2 linked regions of the Alkaliphilus metalliredigens QYMF genome follow. The protein of the gene in region 1 interacts with the protein of each later gene in a pairwise test. Links are inferred from orthologs where the notes say so. Each region holds a gene or a part of one and is shown on either strand. Other genes may lie near its edges.

What was found.
Region 2: the proteins of rho (region 1) and AMET_RS11405 interact in binary tests that used the Escherichia coli proteins (3 or more experiments, as listed by UniProt). The link is inferred for Alkaliphilus metalliredigens QYMF from one-to-one orthologs.

The regions. Positions count from the first base shown.
Region 1 is NC_009633.1:360,368-363,584, reverse strand. What follows is about bases 1-2,882. They hold rho (transcription termination factor Rho), read right to left. Parts: upstream 2,218-2,882; coding sequence 784-2,217; downstream 1-783. Other genes in these bases: glpX (class II fructose-bisphosphatase), read right to left, coding at 2,343-2,882; rpmE (50S ribosomal protein L31), read right to left, coding at 478-675; AMET_RS01670 (thymidine kinase), read right to left, coding at 1-380. Also shown: more of glpX, read right to left, coding at 2,883-3,217. UniProt on the Escherichia coli protein: Facilitates transcription termination by a mechanism that involves Rho binding to the nascent RNA, activation of Rho's RNA-dependent ATPase activity, and release of the mRNA from the DNA template.
Region 2 is NC_009633.1:2,373,841-2,377,107, reverse strand. Bases 269-3,200 are described here. They hold AMET_RS11405 (YhbY family RNA-binding protein), read right to left. Parts: upstream 1,940-3,200; coding sequence 1,598-1,939; downstream 269-1,597. Other genes in these bases: obgE (GTPase ObgE), read right to left, coding at 1,996-3,200; nadD (nicotinate-nucleotide adenylyltransferase), read right to left, coding at 702-1,406; yqeK (bis(5'-nucleosyl)-tetraphosphatase (symmetrical) YqeK), read right to left, coding at 269-709. Outside these bases: AMET_RS24350 (LCP family protein), read right to left, coding at 1-88; more of yqeK, read right to left, coding at 134-268; more of obgE, read right to left, coding at 3,201-3,267.

The sequences.
Region 1 (3,217 bases):
TCACCCCTAAAATCCATATCTAGCCCAGAACAAATGACTCGTTTTCCCCGATTGGCAACATCTTGACATACCTTCAATACTTCATCACCTAGGAATTGTACCTCATCAATTGCCAAAATATCAAAATCTTGTTTTTCTATGTATTCCATTACTTCCTTTGCGTCCTTAACTGGGATACATTTCAATTGTTTTCCATTATGAGAAGTAATGTGTTGCGCGGAGTAACGATTATCTATTGAGGGTTTGAAGGCCAAAACCTTCAATTCTGCTATTTCAGCTCGATTGATTCTACGGATCAACTCTTCACTCTTTCCAGCATACATAGGTCCTACAATGACCTCAATACTCCCATCCTTTGAGTATTCCATAATATCTACCATGCCTTCATCTCCTTACATTTTACCTTCGGTGTGAGCAAAAAATCAAGGTTAGAAAGAAATCTTTCCAACCTTGATCTGCGTCACCATGTGGGACAAATTACATACCGAATTTTTTCTTGAATTTTTCTACACGTCCACCTTTTTCTACACTCTTTTGCTTACCTGTGTAGAATGGATGGCAGTCTGAACAAACCTCAACTCTAATTTCTTTATTTGTAGATCCTGTTTTAAATTTGTTTCCACATACACAATGTACGTCTATTTGTTGATATGCTGGATGAATATCCTTCTTCATGCTCTTCACCTCTTTCCTCTGAAACGCTTATATAATTTTAAACATACAAGTCGAATTTAACTATTCCAGTATAGCATACAACTTTTACTGGTGCAAGACATAATTCGCCTATAAACGCTTGGCTAACATTTCTACGAATTCGTGATTGCTCTTGGTTTCCAGTAGGGAGGCAATAATCTTCTCAGTGACATCCTGAGGAGATGAATTACCCATAGCTCGGCGGATTTTCCAGATGGTTTCAAGCTCACGCTGGCTCAAAAGTAGTTCTTCCCGCCTTGTTCCAGATTTGTTAATGTCAACCGCAGGGAAGATACGTTTTTCTGAAAGCTTTCGGTCTAAATGGAGCTCCATATTTCCCGTTCCCTTAAATTCTTCAAAAATAACTTCATCCATTCGACTGCCTGTTTCAATCAAGGCCGTGGCAATAATGGTTAAGCTCCCCCCCTCTTCAAGATTCCGTGCGGCACCAAAGAAACGCTTGGGTTTGTGTAGTGCCCCTGGGTCTAATCCTCCAGATAGAGTTCTTCCTGTGGTAGGAATCGTCAGGTTGTAAGCCCTGGCCAGCCTTGTAATACTATCTAATAAAATAACAACGTCCTTCCCATGCTCCACAAGTCTTTGGGCACGGCTCAGTACCATTTCCGCCACCTTGACATGATGACTAGGAAGCTCATCAAATGTTGAGTACACCACTTCGCCTTTGATTGACCGTTGCATATCCGTTACTTCCTCTGGTCGTTCATCTATCAGTAAAACAATTATTTCTGTCTCAGGATAATTAAGGGCAACACTATTGGCCACCTGCTGCAGTAAAATGGTTTTTCCTGCCTTTGGTGGTGCTGCAATCATTCCCCTTTGACCTTTTCCAATCGGTGCAATCAGGTCAATTAATCGGGTAGATAATTCCTTTGTATTCAGTTCTAAATTAATTCGTTTATTGGGGTATATAGGAGTCAGATCTTCAAAGTTTGGTCTACGGGTGGCTGTTTCTGGATTCAAGTCATTGATTTGCTTCACATATAGAAGAGCTTTAAACTTTTCGCCACTTTTAGGGGGTCTTGTAATACCTGTGATTTTATCTCCAGTTCTCATATTAAACCGTCTAATTTGAGAAGGGGAAATATAAATGTCTCCATCACTGGATAGATAGTTATACCTTCTTAGAAAACCATATCCATCACTATGTATTTCTAAAATACCTTGTGCTATATTCACTGATTCATCCTCGGAAATTTCATCTGTCAGATGTGAGGGCAACCCTTGTTCCTTTGCCTGTTGAACCACGAGACTATCCTTTTTTTCTGGTGGTATTTCTTGAACTCCCGGTTTACTTGTTTTCTCTGGCTCTTGGGTTGCTTGACTAGGCTCTATGGGCTGTTCTATTTCTTCTATCGTTGTTCCTTTGTCTTCAGTGGGTTCTTGTCCAATGATCCGTTCCATCAGTTCACTTTTTTTATATTTTCCTATGTTTTTAATGCCCAAGGCCCTGGCAATTTGCCGCAGGTCTTCAAGCTTCTTCGTGGCTAATTCTGTTTTATCCACTGTGCACCTCCATTTGGTTAACGTAAATTACTGAAAGAGGGACAAAAGTTATCTTTGTCCCTCTCTTTTATGCTTAATTTTATCACTCTTGGATGTAATCGTCAATGAGAAATCAGTAGGCGTCCTTAGTAAGAGTATGTGGGCTTTTGATTTAACCTATGGATAGCTTCAATAAACCGAATGGTTCCAGTTTCAGATCGCATGACAACTGAATGGGTTTTAACAATTCCATTCCCACCATAAACAACTCCCTTTAACAGATCTCCATCAGAAATACCTGTGGCTGCAAAATACACTTCATTTCCCTTTACTAAATCATCCATATAGTATACTTTGTTAACACATACACCCATTTTTATACATCGTTCAGCTTCGCCCTCTTCAAATTCGATGAGCTTCCCTTGGAATTCTCCTCCTAGGGACTTTAATGCGGCTGCAGCGATCACACCCTCCGGTGCCCCACCTATACCCAATAAAATATCGATTCCCGTATCGTCAAAGCAAGTGGCGATGGCCGTGGCCACATCTCCGTCACTAAAGAGCTTAATTCTAGCCCCAGCATCTCGACATTGCTGAATAATGTCTGCATGCCGCGGTCTATCTAATATTGTTACGGTTAAATCTGATATGCTTTTGTTCAGTGCCTCTGCCGTTGCCTTTAGGTTTTTATGAACTGGCCAATCAATATGAATCTTTCCGGCAGCCGCCGGTCCAACAGCAATCTTGTCCATATACATATCCGGTGCATGAAGCAAACATCCCTTAGGGGCCATGGCTACTACCGCTATGGCATTAGGAAGTCCCTTTGCTACAGCTGTGGTTCCTTCTACAGGATCCACCGCAATGTCAACCTGAGGTGCATTGTGTCCCCTCTCCCCGACGACTTCCCCGATATAGAGCATGGGAGCCTCATCCATCTCCCCTTCACCGATGACAACAGTTCCTTCAATGTTAATGGTATCAAACATTTTCCTCATACCATCCACACCAGCTTGATCAG
Region 2 (3,267 bases), 2.0 Mb from region 1 along the record:
AATTCCCAATAAATAAAATAACAACGACAATTAAAGTTACCCTAAATAATGATAGCTTCTTTTTATTTCCTTTTTTTTCGATAGACATACTTCACCTCTTTATCGAAATTTTTGCTAACTCAAACCAATTCTCCTACCTTGTTAAACCAATCAGCAGTTGATTCCGGGCTAATAAGGTATTGGGATGCAATAATTTTTCGATACTCAATACATACTTCATTGTATTGTTTAGTGCCTGTAGCACAGCCTTATCCAAATCTTCTTCAGCAACGATCCTTAAATCATCAACACCAGCATATGTTCTCCCTATTTCTATAAAATCAGCTAAGTAAATTATTTTTTCTAATTTGCTCATGTTCAGTCGACCAGTGGTATGATTTTCAATGGCATTTAATATATTCTCGTTATCAATTTGAAACTCATTACGTGCGATATGAGCTGCTATCTTGCCATGTAACAATTGATGTGCCTCTAATAGTACCTCATCTATTTCAACTTTATGCTTTTGGATAAATCCAAGGGCTTCAATTTTGCTGAAGCCCTTAGCATAATCATGCATCAAAGCTGCTATTTCAGCCTCTTGAGAATCTTCATTATATTTTCGGGCTAAATACAACGCAGCATCTACGACTCCCTGTGTGTGAATATATCTTTCATAAGTCAATACCTTTTTCAGCTCTTCATCAATCCTTTTAACAATTTCACTCACAGGTATCCCCCCCTTGATCGCTTACCCTATATAATTTGTTTTTCTTAATATAGTTTTCAACTGATTCAGGAACCAAATATTTAATCGAGTGATTCTCCTTAACCCTTTTTCTAATTTCGGTTGAAGAAACCTCAATATCTGGGATCGTCATAGGTAATATGTTCGCATGATGGTTTTCTTTAAGAGAGGCAATGGTTGTGTCTATAAAATTCCCTACATGTCCCGCCCGAGTGGCAACAACCATGGTGATTGATTTCAGTAATTCTTCATACGCCTTCCAGCTTTCAATTTCAATCAGGGCATCAATCCCAATAATAAAATAACAGGAAACCTCTTTACCCCAATGACTTTGTAATGCTGCGATTGTATCTATGGTATAAGATACCTTCCCCTGGTATACTTCAATTGTTGAAACCCTAAATCGACTATTACTCTGGGTGGCAAGTTTTGTCATCTCTAAGCGATTTTTAGCATCACTCATCTTACTAGAATCCTTGTGAGGAGGGTTCCCCGTTGGAATAAATATAATTTTTTCTAGACCAAAGGCTTCTAATGCAGATTCTGCAACGATCAAATGTGCAATATGAATCGGATCAAAGCTTCCACCCATAATTCCTACTTTAGTGATACCCTCTTCTTTAATACTCCCTATAGCAGAATCCACAGTATCCCTTCCACCTTTCACCCTATTCTCCATAATATTGTGTCTATTGAAAAAAGCGTCTTCGACGCTTTCGCTAGGAAACCCTAGGTTTCCTTCGACGGCTGTTTTGCAGCCTGAGCACCTTCCTCAGTGCGGGCAGGGGATTTCATCCCCTACAACCCCTCTTTTTCAAATAATAGGAAAGCAGAACTTTCCTATTATTTGAAAAAAGCCGTGCAATTGCACTAGCTTTTTGGTAATTCAATTTGAGGATTTTCATAGGCCTTACGGTAAATGACAAATTTATTTCCAATGGCTTGTACAAATTCTGCTCTTAATTTTGTTGATACTTCATTTGCCGTTTCTTTTGTGTCTAATAAGCTTGTCTCTAAAATACTTACTTTAATTAATTCCCGTGACGCTAAGGTTAATTCTAGCTGTTCCAATAAACTGTCAGTAATACCTGCTTTACCAATTTGCGTAACTGGTCTAATTCCATTTGCTAGTTTTCTAAGATAACTCCGTTGTTTTCCCGTTAACATTTTAATACTCCTCTTCTCTACGCTTCTATCATTTTTTAATCTCATGAGGTGAATTCCCCATCTGATTTCCTGATGTTTCGGCTTGCTGAAACAAGCTTACTTTAGTGAAAATATTCAAATTCCACATCATAGATTTTTACAAATTCTCCATCTTCGATTCCCAGCTTCTTTAACTCATCAATAATACCTTTTCTTCGCAACACTTTTTGGAAGTAAGTCAGTGAATCCATATCCTCAAAGTTAGTAGACATAATTAATCTCTCTAGGAAATCACCTTCTACAATATAGGTATCATCCTCTTTTTTCACTGTGAATTGATTTGTATCTTTCTCTTTGAGTTCATATAATTTTTCCTCTTCGACCTCTTCTAGCTCTACTTCAGTATCCTCTAATTCCTTGAGCTTGATGGAGACATAATCTAATAGCTCATCTAGCCCTTGCTTTGTTGCTGCTGAGACAGGAAAAACTTCTATCCCTTTTTCTGCTAAAGCTTCCGTCAGCTTCTTAAGGTTTTCATTTTCACCCATGACATCAGTTTTATTGGCTGCAACCACTTGTGGTCGAGTTGATAGCTTTTCATTGTACAATTTCAACTCTTCATTTATTTTTTCGAAATCCTCTAGGGGATCTCGTCCTTCTATTCCCGCTACATCTAATACATGGATTAGGAGTTTTGTCCGTTCAACATGACGTAAAAACTCATGGCCTAAGCCCGTTCCTTCATGGGCGCCTTCAATCAGTCCTGGTATATCTGCCAAAACAAAGCTATCTCCACGTTTCGTTCTCACAACCCCGAGATTAGGTGTAAGGGTCGTAAAATGATAATCTGCAATTTTAGGTTTTGCACTGGTAACCACTGATAAAAGCGTAGATTTACCTACATTAGGAAACCCTACAAGTCCAACATCTGCAATAAGTTTCAGCTCTAGTGTTACGGTGAGCTCTTCACCCTTCACTCCAGCTATTGCAAATTGAGGCGCTTGTCTCGTAGCTGATTTAAAGTGTACATTTCCTTTACCACCTTTACCACCTTTTGCAATGATCCTTCTTTCTTTTGGTTGCGTTAAATCTGCCACAAGGTGACCGGTTTTTTCTTCACGAATAATTGTACCCGGAGGAACCCTTAGGATTAGATCCTCACCGTCCTTACCATACTGCATTCTGCCTTTGCCATTCTCACCATTCTCAGCTGAATAGTGCATTTTATACCTAAAATCCATTAATGTACGCATACCTTCATCAACAACAAAGATAATGTTTCCACCTTTGCCTCCATCTCCACCTGCGGGACCACCGGCTGGAACATATTTTTCCTTTCGGAATGCAACAGCTCCATCGCCTCCCTTACCAGACTTTAAATGTATTTTTGCCTT